One region of the Microbacterium sp. HM-570 genome, then DNA from elsewhere that is predicted to be linked to it. Evidence: predicted binding sites of a transcription regulator. Region 1 holds the regulator's gene; the other holds the start of a gene.
What was found. The regulator HrcA, encoded in region 1, represses chaperone genes, less so after heat shock. The targets are predictions, from matches to a motif close to TTNGCACTCGNNNNNNNCGAGTGCNAA.
Positions count from the first base shown of each region.

Region 2: a site for HrcA is predicted at 1,727-1,753, ahead of groL (chaperonin GroEL). Genes of this name have one in related genera too.

Region 1 is NZ_CM135111.1:3,326,677-3,333,351, forward strand. It holds gene ACT9TC_RS15875 (ExeM/NucH family extracellular endonuclease) at 1-670, opposite strand, end outside; gene lepA (translation elongation factor 4) at 1,276-3,132, shown strand; gene ACT9TC_RS15885 (DUF1990 family protein) at 3,142-3,792, shown strand; gene hemW (radical SAM family heme chaperone HemW) at 3,794-5,011, shown strand; gene hrcA (heat-inducible transcriptional repressor HrcA) at 5,102-6,142, shown strand; gene dnaJ (molecular chaperone DnaJ) at 6,193-6,675, shown strand, end outside.
Region 2 is NZ_CM135111.1:1,103,073-1,109,747, forward strand. It holds gene groL (chaperonin GroEL) at 73-1,692, opposite strand; gene ACT9TC_RS05150 (DUF3048 domain-containing protein) at 1,859-2,947, opposite strand; gene ACT9TC_RS05155 (cold-shock protein) at 3,060-3,266, opposite strand; gene ACT9TC_RS05160 (LytR C-terminal domain-containing protein) at 3,426-3,992, opposite strand; gene ACT9TC_RS05165 (DUF3263 domain-containing protein) at 4,051-4,320, opposite strand; gene ACT9TC_RS05170 (DUF2332 family protein) at 4,348-5,367, opposite strand; gene msrB (peptide-methionine (R)-S-oxide reductase MsrB) at 5,486-5,887, shown strand; gene ACT9TC_RS05180 (nitroreductase family protein) at 5,884-6,423, shown strand; gene ACT9TC_RS05185 (DMT family transporter) at 6,420-6,675, opposite strand, start outside.

The sequences.
Region 1 (6,675 bases):
GCGTTCCGACCGTGAAGTCGACGGCGTTGTCGGCGGTGTTCGCGTTCTGCGCACTTCGCGATGCGCTCGTGGCGTTCTGGGTACCGGGCGCGGGCGCGCTGCCGGCGAAGTCGCTGGCAGGTCCCCACCCGACGAAGTCGACGACGGATGCGGCGCCGCTGGCATTACCGGTAGCGCCGGTCAGGGCGACGTCGGAGGAGACGAGCGCTACCTTTGCGGCCGTGCCACTCATCGCGATCGTGCCGGTGGTGTCGGGCGTCGGCAGAGCGTCCGTCCCGCCGGAGCCCGCGGCCTGCTGCACGAGGTAGTACTCACCGGGCTCGATCGAGCCGGTCAGGGGCGTGCGCGCCCAGCTGTTCCCCGCGGTCGATGCGTACTGAACGGTCCATCCGTCGATGGTGACGGCCTCGTCGCTGGTGTTGAACAGCTCGATGAAGTCGTTCGTGTAGGTCGCGCCGGAGTTGCCGCCACCGCCGTAGACCTCGCTGATCACGATCGCGGCGTCGGGGCTCACGGCTGCGGACGCCGCGAGGGGAGCCGCGCCGATGCCGGCAAGCGTCGTCGCCGACACCGCGATGATCGCGGCGAAGCGGCGACCGCGCGAGCGTTGCGGTGCGGGGGAGGTTGCGAGCGGGGATGTTGGGGGCAGGGGTTGCCGATTACTCGTCACGTGTCGTCTCCACGCGGCTTGGTCACGATCCTGGGGAGATCGCGGGGGAACCGGCCGCACCATTGAGCATTCGTTGCAATCAGGCGATTGCGCAAGTATCGATGTGGTGAACAAACTCTCATCGTTTGTTTACTAATGCTTTCCTGGCGTGTTTCGAAAGGCCCGGGTTACGATGCGCCGTCGGGCTCTCGCGGATCGCTTCTTTCGACTCGGGGAGCGTGGCTCAACCGGGCACTGAGCCTGTCGAAGTGACCGTCCCCGCCCGGTTGCGCAATTCTGAAAGGAATATCGGGTCCGGTTCACGCGAGAAGGCCGCCCGTGAGCAACCTCCCGTACGGATTTCCTTCCAGATTTACGCCTCGTCCACCGCCTGACCGCGCGCTGGCCCGGCCCTCCGCGTACATCACGGAGGAACAACCCGCCCAGCACCAACGGAAATCACCTCGGCGGGCCACATCCGCCGCATCGCTCCTCTCGGATGTTCGCGCACCGCCCGGCGCGCGCGGGGTTGCTGCGCTCCCTTCGACTGGCTCAGGGAGCGTGAGGGCGCAGGCGCCAGCCCTGTCATTCGTCGTGACGCGCCCGCCCCGTAGAATCGAGCGGACATGTCTCCCCGCGCCCTGAAGCCTCTCGAGCCCGCCGCAACGCCGCCCGAGAACATCCGTAACTTCTGCATCATCGCCCATATCGACCACGGCAAGTCGACGCTGGCCGACCGGATGCTGCAGATCACCGGCGTCGTCTCGGACCGCGATATGCGTGCCCAGTACCTCGACCGCATGGACATCGAGCGCGAGCGCGGAATCACGATCAAGAGCCAGGCCGTTCGTATGCCGTGGTCCGCGCCCGGAACCGGCGAGACCTTCGCACTCAACATGATCGACACCCCGGGCCACGTCGACTTCACCTACGAGGTCAGCCGCTCGCTCGCGGCGTGCGAGGGCGCGATCCTCCTCGTCGACGCGGCTCAGGGCATCGAGGCGCAGACCCTCGCGAACCTGTACCTCGCGCTCGAGAACGACCTGACGATCATCCCGGTGCTGAACAAGATCGACCTGCCCGCGGCCGACCCCGAGAAGTACGCGAAAGAGCTCGCGAGCCTGATCGGTGGCAAGCCCGAGGACGTCCTGCGCGTGAGTGGCAAGACCGGAATGGGCGTCGAGGAGCTGCTCGACCAGGTCGTCGCGCAGATCCCGGCACCGAAGGGTGATCCGGATGCGCCGTCCCGGGCGATGATCTTCGACTCCGTCTACGACTCGTATCGCGGCGTCATCACCTATGTCCGTGTGATCGATGGATCGCTGAAGCCCCGCGAGCGCATCCAGATGATGTCGACTCGAGCCATCCACGAGCTCCTCGAAATCGGTGTCTCGTCGCCCGAACCGACCCCCACCAAGGGGCTCGGGGTCGGTGAGGTCGGGTACCTGATCACGGGTGTGAAGGACGTGCGCCAGTCCAAGGTCGGCGACACGGTCACGAACGCCGCGAAGCCCTCGAAAGACGCGCTGCCCGGGTACACAGACCCGAAGCCCATGGTCTTCTCGGGGTTGTACCCGATCGACGGCAGCGACTACCCGGTGCTGCGCGAGGCGCTCGACAAGCTCAAGCTGTCGGATGCTTCGCTCAACTACGAACCCGAGACATCCGTCGCCCTCGGCTTCGGTTTCCGCTGCGGATTCCTCGGGCTGCTGCACCTCGAGATCGTCACGGAGCGCCTCGAGCGCGAGTTCGGCCTCGACCTGATTTCGACCGCGCCGTCGGTGACGTACGAGGTCATGACGGACGACAAGAAGACGTTCACGGTGACTAACCCGAGCGAGTTCCCCTCGGGCACCAAGATCGCCAGCGTCACCGAGCCGATGGTCAAGGCCGCGATACTCGCGCCGAAGGACTATGTCGGCACGATCATGGAGCTGTGCCAGCAGCGCCGCGGAACGCTCCTCGGAATGGAGTATCTGGGTGAGGACCGCGTCGAGATCCGCTACACGATCCCGCTCGGTGAGATCGTCTTCGACTTCTTCGATCACCTCAAGTCCAAGACCGCCGGCTACGCCTCGCTCGACTACGAACCGAGCGGCGACCAGGAAGCGGACCTGGTCAAGGTCGACATCCTGCTGCAGGGTGAGGCGGTCGACGCGTTCAGCGCCATCGTGCACCGCGACAAGGCCTACGCCTACGGCGTGCTCATGACCGAGCGGCTGAAGAAGCTGATCCCGCGCCAGCAGTTCGAGGTGCCCATCCAGGCCGCGATCGGCGCCCGGATCATCGCCCGCGAGTCGATCCGCGCCATGCGCAAGGACGTTCTCGCCAAGTGCTACGGCGGCGACATCAGCCGCAAGCGCAAGCTGCTGGAGAAGCAGAAAGAGGGCAAGAAGCGCATGAAGATGGTTGGCCGCGTCGAGGTTCCGCAGGAGGCGTTCATCGCGGCGCTGTCGGGGGACACCGAAACGAAGGCCAAGTAGGCTCGCATGATGCGGCGCGGGACGTTCAAGGACGACACGGTGAACTACGCGGCGGTCGGCGCGACTCAGGCCGCCGACCTGATGCACTTTCCACCCGAGCGGAGCATCCCTGCCGAAGAGACGCTGCGGATCGGCTCGGGTGAGGCACGCTTCCAGGCAGCGAGTGAATCGCTGCTGTCGTGGGGTGCCGTGCGCGGCGCGGGGCTCCGCCTCTCGGATGTGCGCCCCGCATCCGGTCCCATGTACTCCGGCGTGAGCTTCGACGAAGAGGGCAACGCCCTCGCGCCGTCGCGCACCGAGGCCGACCAGCGCTTCGACGCCGACGGCACGCCGTTCGTCGGCGCGGGCACCAACGTGCACGTGCGGGGTCGGATCGGCGGGTTGCGCGCGGATGCCGAGCTACGCGTGATCTTCGTGGTCGAGGAGACGCGCCGGGTGGGGTTCGCGCTCGGTACGGTAGGTAGCTCCGTCGTCCGGGGTGAAGAGTCCTTCATGGTCGACTGGTTGCCGAACGACGAGGTCTGGTTCACCGTGCGGGCATTCGACGCGCCCGCCGCGACCACGTACCGCATGATGAAGGGCCTCGTGCGCCGTCGCCGTCGGCAGCTCTTCACACGGTATCTGCAGGCCATCTCGCCGTTGTACACGACCCCCTCCTGACGTGGCCGGCCCCCTTCCCGTCGGCGATCCCGCACCCGCCGACGGTGCGCTGCCGCGGGATCTCGCCCTCGACCCCGCGGCGGATTTCGGCGTCTACCTGCACGTTCCGTTCTGCCGCGTGCGCTGCGGATACTGCGACTTCAACACGTACACCGCGACCGAGTTGCGCGGCGTGCGGCAGGACTCCTATGCCGAGACGCTGTCGGGCGAGATCACGATCGCGCGCCGCGTGCTGACGGATGCGGGGGCTCTCCGTCCCGCATCGACGGTCTTCATCGGCGGGGGCACGCCGACGCTCCTGCCCGCGCGCGATCTCGCGCGGATGCTCGGCGATGTTCGTGACGCGTTCGGGCTGATGCCCGGCGCCGAGATCACGGTCGAGGCGAACCCCGACACCATGACCACCGAGGTCGCAGACACCCTCGCCGCGGCCGGCGTCACACGCCTGTCGATCGGCATGCAGTCGAGCGTGCCGCACGTGCTCGCGGCGCTCGACCGCACCCACAATCCCGAGAACGTTGCCACCGCCGTCCGGACGGCCCGCGCCGCGGGTCTGGCCGTGAGCCTCGACCTGATCTACGGGGCACCGGGGGAGTCGCTGGACGACTGGACCCGGTCGCTCGAGTCGGCGCTCGCGCAGGACCCCGATCACGTCTCGGCCTACGCCCTGATCGTGGAGGAGGGCACGCCGCTGCACCGACGCATCCGTCGCGGTGAGCTGGTCGCCCCCGACGACGACCTGCAGGCCGACATGTACGAAGCCGCCGATGCTCGCCTCAGTGCCGCCGGGTATGACTGGTACGAGGTGAGCAACTGGGCGCGGACGCCCGAGAATCGCTCTCAGCACAACCTCAACTACTGGCGCAGCCAGGACTGGTGGGGCTTCGGTCCCGGTGCCCACAGCCACGTCGGTGGGCTGCGCTGGTGGAACGTCAAGCATCCGGCGGCATACGCGCAACGCCTCGCGGCGGGGGAGTCACCCGCGGCGGGACGCGAGAGACCGGATGCCGCGGCCACCGCGTTGGAACGGGTGCTGCTGGAGTCGCGCATTCGCGAGGGGCTCGCGCTCGATCGTGTGCCTTCCGCGTCGCGCGTGGCGGTTGCCGGGCTGATCGCGGACGGCCTGGTCGAGGCATCCGATGCCCTGCGGGGTCGCATCGTGCTGACGCTGCGGGGGCGGCTGCTCGCCGACACTGTCGTACGGGCGCTGCTGCCGTAAATCCGCCGACCGCGCCGCAACAGCGCCGACGCCTCCCGACGCGTTAGAATTGGCACTCAGACTTCACGAGTGCCAGCGGAAGGGGGATGCATGGTCAACGAACGAGGCCTGCAGGTCCTCCGGGCGATCGTCCAGGACTACGTCGCAACGCACGAACCGGTCGGCAGCCGTTCGATCGTCGAGCGGCACGCTTTCGGGGTGTCGGCAGCGACGATCCGCAATGACATGGCGCTGCTCGAAGACGAAGAACTGATCGTCGCCCCGCACACGTCGTCAGGCCGCGTTCCGACCGATAAGGGCTACCGGGTTTTCGTCGATCACCTGGCCGAAGTCCGTCCGCTCTCGCCCGCGCAACGGACCGCCATCTCGAGCTTTCTCGGAGGCACGGGCGATCTCGACGATGTGCTCGCGCGAACGGTCCGCGTTCTGTCGCAGCTGACCGGACAGGTCGCTGTCGTGCAGTATCCGTCGTTCGCCAATGCGCATGTCACGCACGTCGAACTCGTCTCGCTCGCGCCCCAGCGCCTGCTCGTCATCCTGGTCACCGACACCGGCCGGGTCTCGCAGCGGATCGCGCCGCTCACGGTGCCTCTGGATGACGAAGACATTCCGGTTCTTCGGACGCGACTCGCGGCGCTCCTCACCGGGCTGGCCGTGGGCGTCGCCGCGGAGCGGGTCGAGGCGCTGCGCGTGCAGGCCGACCCGGCCGCTCCGGTCATCGACGCCGCGCTCGTCCAGGTCGCGCATGTGCTGTCGGAGGAGCTCGAAGAGTTCCGGCAAGACCGTCTCGTCATGGCCGGCGCCGCCAACCTCGCGCGGCGCGAGACCGACTTCCGTGGCAGCATTTATCCGTTGCTCGAGGCGATCGAGGAGCAGGTCACGCTGATCCGACTCATGAGCGAGATGGTCGCCGACAGCCAGGGATTGGCGGCCAGCATCGGTCGCGAGAACGAACCATGGGGCCTCGCCGAGGCATCCATCGTCACGAGTGACTACGAGACATCCGGATCCATGGCCCGCGTGGGCGTGATGGGTCCGACCCGGATGGATTACCCGAGCAACCTGGCGGCAGCCCGAGCCGTCGCGCGCTACCTATCGCGCATGCTCGACGAAGACGAGTCGTCCCGCTAACGGACGCACACCGGACGGCCGAGCGTCGCCGGATATCTGTGAAAGGCAACATGGCAGACCACTACGAGGTGCTGGGCGTCTCGCGCGATGCGAGCACCGAAGACATCAAGAAGGCGTACCGGCGTTTGGCGCGCGAGCTGCACCCCGACGTGAATTCGGGAGCGGATGCGGCGGAGCGCTTCAAGCTCGTCACGCACGCGTACGACGTGCTGAGCAACGCCGAAGAACGCAGTAAGTACGACCGCGGCGGCGACAACCCGTTCGGCGGGGGCGCTGCGGGCGGATTCGGTGGCTTCGGCGACATCTTCGAGACCTTCTTCGGCGGTGCGCAGGGCGGCGGCGGTCGCGGGCAGCGTCCGCGTTCGCGGCGCGAGCGGGGCCAGGATGCGCTCGTCCGCGTGACGCTCGACCTCTCGGACGTCGTCTTCGGCGTGCATCGCGACCTCGAGGTCGACACCGCTGTCATCTGTGAGACTTGCCAGGGATCGTGCTGCCAGCCCGGAACCCAGCCGGTGACCTGCGACATCTGCGGT
Region 2 (6,675 bases), 1.2 Mb from region 1:
GCAGAAGGTCCGGCAGACAAGAAGAAGGGCCCCGGCCTGACGCCGGGGCCCTTCTTATGCTTCGCGCGGGACTTAGAAGTCCATGCCACCCGTGGGGTCGCCCGCCGGGGCGGAGACCTTCTCGGGCTTGTCGGCGACGACGACCTCGGTCGTCAGGAACAGACCGGCGATCGACGCCGCGTTCTGCAGGGCAGAGCGCGTCACCTTGGCCGGGTCGATGATCCCGAGAGCGAACATGTCGACGTACTCACCGGTCGCGGCGTTGAGGCCGTGTCCGATGGGCAGCTCGGCGACCTTGTTCGCCACGACGCCGGGCTCGAGTCCAGCGTTGAGGGCGATCTGCTTGAGCGGCGCTTCGATCGCGACGCGAACGATGTTCGCACCGGTCGCCTCGTCACCCGTCAGGTTGAGCGTGTCGAACACGTTCTTCCCGGCCTGGATCAGAGCCACGCCACCACCGGCGACGATGCCCTCTTCGACGGCGGCCTTCGCGTTGCGAACGGCGTCCTCGATGCGGTGCTTGCGCTCCTTGAGCTCGACCTCGGTTGCAGCTCCCGCCTTGATGACGGCGACGCCACCGGCGAGCTTGGCGAGACGCTCCTGGAGCTTCTCACGGTCGTAGTCGCTGTCGGTGTTCTCGATCTCGCGGCGGATCTGGGTCACGCGACCCTCGATCTGCTCCGAGTCGCCGGCACCCTCGACGATCGTGGTCTCATCCTTGGTGATGATGACCTTGCGTGCCTTGCCGAGCAGGTCGGTGGTCGTGTTCTCGAGCTTGAGACCGACCTCTTCGCTGATGACCTGACCACCGGTGAGGATGGCGATGTCCTGCAGCTGCGCCTTGCGACGGTCGCCGAAGCCGGGAGCCTTGACAGCAGCCGACTTGAAGATGCCGCGGATCTTGTTGAGCACGAGAGTCGCGAGAGCCTCGCCCTCGACGTCCTCGGCGATGATGACGAGCTCCTTGCCCTCCTGGATCACCTTGTCAACGACCGGCAGAAGGTCCTTGATGTTCGAGATCTTGGAGTTCGCGATGAGGATGTAGGGGTCCTCGAACACGGCTTCCTGGCGCTCGGGGTCGGTGACGAAGTAGGGGTTGATGAATCCCTTGTCGAAACGCATACCCTCGGTGAGCTCGAGCTCGGTGCCGAACGTGTTCGACTCCTCGACGGTGACGACGCCTTCCTTGCCGACCTTGTCGATCGCCTCGGCGATCAGGTCGCCGATGGTGGTGTCGGCGGCCGAGATCGATGCCGTGGCGGCGATCTCTTCCTTGGTCTCGACCTCTTTGGCGCTCTTCAGCAGCTCGGCCGAGATGGCCGCGACGGCCTTCTCAATACCGCGCTTGAGCGAGATGGGGTCGGCGCCGGCCGCGACGTTGCGCAGGCCTTCTTTGACGAGGGCCTGAGCGAGAACGGTAGCGGTGGTGGTGCCGTCACCTGCGACGTCGTCGGTCTTCTTGGCGACCTCCTTGACGAGCTCCGCGCCGATCTTCTCGTACGGGTCGTCGAGTTCGATCTCCTTGGCGATCGAAACGCCGTCGTTCGTGATTGTGGGGGCGCCCCACTTCTTCTCGAGCACGACGTTGCGACCGCGGGGGCCGAGCGTCACCTTGACGGCGTCGGCGAGGATGTTCAGGCCGCGCTCGAGGCCGCGACGGGCCTCTTCGTCGAAAGCGATGATCTTTGCCATGTGTGTGTCGTCCCTCCCGGACGTAGGTATTGGTTTAGCACTCCGGTAAGGCGAGTGCTAACGCCCATTCTGGCACTCACCCCCACCGAGTGCAAGCTGCGCATACCGGGGAGGACGGATGTCCCCGGCACGAGACATCCGTGCGGCGCGACCCCTCGGGTCCGGGTCAGACGACCGCGATGCTTCCGCCGCGCGCATTGGGCACGAGCTCGACCCACGTGTTGCCGGGGGCGAGATAGACCGGAGTGCCGTACTGGTTCGTGAGTTGGATGGGCGCATCGGCGGATGCCTTGGTCCACGTGACCTGGATGGTCTTTCCGCCCGTTGCCACCCATGCCGGCCCACTACCCATCATGACCGTCTTCGGGATGTCGCCGTAGGCCCAGTCGATGCTCACCGAAAGCGCGACGACATTGGTCGCCGCGAGCTGCCCGCCCGCGGAAGCCATGTCGGGCGCACCGTTCTGCGAACGTAGGTAGCGCCCGGATCCCGCGTCCCACCGCCACGACCGGCCTTCCTTCGCCGAGAAGAACAGATCGAATCCGTTGGCCGTGCTCCCGTATGCCGCGGCCGATGCCGTCTGCGGACGCTGCGAATACGCGAACTGCTGAGCGGGCGGAGGCACATCGGCGTACGCGGCGCGCAACTCTTGAGCTTTCACGATGACGTTGTGCGGCGCGGTCTTTGACCGGGTGCGGTACATGAAGCGATCGTCCACGCCGCCGTGGATGGCGTTGTGCACGGGTGTGTTGAGCATCATGTCCACGAAGCGCTGCTGGCCGCCGGAGTAGGCGATGAGTCCGCCGAACGGCGAGACGATGTCGGGATCCATCGGACGGATGCTTCGAACCGGGCCGATCTCGGCGGGCACGTCCGAGAACCAGAGCGCGACGTAGCGGGTCAGACCGCCCTCGACGAGCTCCTCGAACACGATGTCCGTGTGGTCCAGACCCACCTGCGGGCGCGCCGCGATGTGGTTGTCGATCTTCGCCGCGAGGGCGGGGCCCGTGATCGTCTCGGCCGGGACCTGCGTTCCGCGCAGGGGCTGCACGGCCAGCGGGGGCGCCTCGGGGGTGGGCGTCGGCGTGGGCGTGGGCTCGGCCGACGCCGTCGCACTGGGCGACGCCGAGGGCGAAGCGGCATCCGTCGTGTCCGCGGCGCACCCGCTGATCACGAGCGCCGAGACCAGGACGCCGACGGTTGCGGCGAGCCGCACGGAACGCGGGAGCGCGCGGGCCCGCGCAGGCGACTTCATGCGCGTCAGACTAGGGCGCACGCGACGGGTGAGGCCGTCGACACGGCGGGCGACGCGGAAGCCGACGCACCATCTGCCGGCGCGTCAAACGACGGGACATCCAAAACGCGCGTCAAGAAACGACGCGAACGGATTCTGCCTGCGGGCCCTTCTGGCCCGCGCCGACCGTGAACTCGACGAGTTGCCCCTCTTCGAGGACGCGGAAGCCCGTCATGTCGATGTTCGAGTAGTGGACGAAGACGTCCTGCCCCCCGTCGACCACGGTGATGAAGCCGAATCCCTTCTCGGCGTTGAACCATTTGACGGTGCCCTGGGTCATGCGTTAACTCCTGTGCTGCGCGGGTGAGACAGGGTCATGCTAGCCAGCGAAATCGCGCCAAAAGTGCCGCGAGGTCAACTGTTGACACGGGGGCCGTCAACTCGTAACTCTGCCGAAACATGCGGGCGAATAGGTGCGGCAATGCGCCCCTTCGCCGGGCTACGGGGCGGGTGTCTCGGTCGCGACGGGCTCGACGCGGTCGAGTCCGAGAACCACGGTCAGCTGCGTGACGGGAGTGCCGGGGAGCGGATACTCGGGGTCGAGCACGACCTCGGCCGCACCGATCACACCGGCGAGGCCGCGAGCGGCACCCTCCGCCTCGGGCGCGGCGTAGTAGACGGTCGTCAGCGGGAAGGCTCGATCGCCGGCGTTGCCCGCGAGCACGTTGGCCTCGGGCCATCCGTTCGCCACCAACTCGTCCTTCACCAGCGTCGCCTGTCCCTCCTCGGGCGTGCCGTTGAGCACGAGGACGGTGTACGAGGTGTCGACGACGGGTTCGGCCGTCGGGACGATCGAGACCGAGGGCGCGGGAGTCGGAAAGAGCACGATCTTGCCCTGCCAGATCATGCTCGCGAAGATGCCCAGCAGGATCAGGAAGATGGTTGCGACGAGCGCCCACAGGAAGGTCGTCCAGCCGCGGACGCGAGGATTCTCGGCCCGGTGTGCGCCGACACGGCCGGGGGACGCAGAGATGTCGTCGAATCGATCGGTGGGGGGCGTGGGCACCTCAGAATGCTACCGGCGGACGCGTGTGCGAACCCTCAACGCCGCGGCCGGCGGGGGTTCAGAGTCCGAGCGCGCCTTCGCGGGCGGCTCGTTCAGCGTCACGCTGATCGCGGACCCGGCGCAGACGCTTCACCAGCATCGGGTCGTAGGCGAGGGCTGCTTCGGTCTCGATCAGTCGGCCCAGCAGCTGGTAGTAGCGCGCGGGTGCGAGGTCGAGTTCGGCACGGATCGCCTCTTCTTTCGCGCCGACATGCCGACGCCACTCGGCCTCGAAATCGAGGATCGCGCGCTCATCGACGGTGAGGGCATCACTCGGGGATTCGGCCATGTCCCCAGGGTAGGTCGGCCGGACGCGTCAGCCCGCGCGCCACTCCAGCCAAGCGCCAAGCGGATCCGCCGCGGCCAGAATGCGCTCATCGTGGCTCAGGACGAACCCCGGCCATCCGGTCGCGTCCACCGGCGTCGTCCAGCGTTGATGAAGCGCGGGCGGATCCAGCGATATCCAGTGCACGCCGTCACTCCGCAGCTCGGCGAGCGCGTCGAACAGCCGCTCGCGCCCGGCACGGGGCACGTGCGGCAGGAGGCCGGGCGTGGTCACCACGACCGTCGCGTCGGGCGGCGCGGAATCCGCCAGGCGCCGGAGCGCCTCGGGATCGGTGGCGTCGCCCGCATCGATGCGTAGGTGCTCGGCTGCGGCAAGATCCAGCGCCGCATCGATGCGCGCCGCGCGGCCCGTCTCGCCGGGCCATACGAGCGCCGTGGCGAAGCGACGGTCGTCTGAGTCGGAGGGGTCGAGCGGGCGGAGGTCGAGCCCCGCACGCCAGACGATTTCGGGCATGCGCAGTTCGGGCGTGCGCAGTTCGGGCATGCGCAGGTCGGGCCGACGGTCGCCGCGCAGTTCGCACGTGAGCACGACCGAGGATGGGCCATCCGTGGGATCGAGGGCCGCACTCCCCGCCCCGCCGTACCGATACGAGTACCGGTCCGGCAGCAGGCACAGGCCCGCGGATGCCCCGAGTTCGATCAGCGCGATCGGCCCCTCGATCGCGGCGAGCGCCGGCAACAGCACGGCGCACCTTTGCGGTTCGTTGGTCTGCAGGGAGCGGACGGATGCGTCCGCGGCGAGTTCTGCTCCGTGCTGCACGAGCCAGTCCGCGAATGCCGCGTATCCACCGACTTCGGGCGCACCACGCAACCGAGCAAGGGCGAACACCAGCGGGGGCTGGCGGCGGTCGGCCGGGAGCCGTCCGATGACGTCGCACGCCGAGGCATCCGTCGCCACGCCACTCGCCCATTCGGCGTACAGGGCGGATCGACCCGGAGCCTCGATGAGCGCAAAACGCTCGTATCGCTCCGCAACTTGGTCTCGTGCCACTTGATCTCGCCCCACCTGATTCCGCGCCACCATGCCCTTATTCAATCGCGTAGGTGCCCGCGGATGCGTCCAGCAGGTCGCACGCAGGGTTGAATGGAGAGGAAGACAGGAGTGTGCGATGGACTACACCATCACCAAGACCGACGAGCAGTGGCGTGCAGAACTCGACGCCGACCGTTTCGCCGTGCTGCGGCAGGCCGCGACCGAGACGCCGTTCAGCGGCGAACTACTCGACGAGGGCCGCGCCGGCCTCTATACGTGCGGCGCGTGCAACGCCGAACTCTTCGAGAGCGGCACGAAGTTCGATTCCGGATGCGGGTGGCCGAGCTTCTACGAATCCGTCCGGCCCGACGCGGTCGAGCTGATCGAGGACGACTCGCTCGGCATGATGCGCACCGAGGTGCGCTGCGCCGCGTGCGGGTCGCACCTGGGCCATGTTTTCCCCGACGGCTACGGCACACCCACGGGTGACCGGTACTGCATGAACTCGCTCGCGCTGTCGTTCGAGCCCGAGAAGTGACCGCGCTCGACGCCGTCCGCGCGCGGCGTTCGTGGTCGAAGGTCACGGACGAGGCTCCCACGCACGACGAACTGCTCGAGTTGGTCTCGGCCGCGGGTCGGGTCGCTGATCACTCCGGGCTGCGTCCCTGGCGCCTGATCGAACTGCGCGGGGACGACCGTGAGACGCTCGGCCGCGCGATCAACAAGGCCGAGGGCGAGAAGGGCGCATCCAGCAAGCCGCGCCGCGCTCCCCTGCTGATCGCCGTCGTGGCGAGCTACCGCAAGAGCGACAAGGTGCCTCGCTGGGAGCAGGAGGCCGTGGCATCCGGTGTCGCTCACGTGCTCAGCCTGCTGCTCGACGAGGCAGGCTACGGCGTCCTCTGGCGCACCGGGCACTACACGCGGGCGAAGGCCGTGGCCAAGGCGCACGGGCTGAAGAAGAACGAAGAGCTGTTGGGGTGGCTGTACGTGGGCAAGAAGCCCGAGCGCACGCGCGGTGGCTTCCGACGCGGTGTGGATGCCTCGCGCTTCGTCTCGCGAATGCCCCGCCCCTAGCGCCGGCGCGGCAGCACGACCACGAGCACCGCGATGAGTGCGATCGCCACGGCGATGAGCGCGCGCGGTACGTCGAGGTCTGCATCCGTCGGCCACGCCACGTCGAGCACGACGGATGTCGCGAGCAGGCCCACGACCGAACCGAGCCCGAGCAGCAGCACTCCCGTGTACCGGACGAGTCCGGCCGACACGAAGATGTACACGACCCCCGTGGCACCGCCGAGATAGAGCCAGGGATTTGTCGGGAGCACC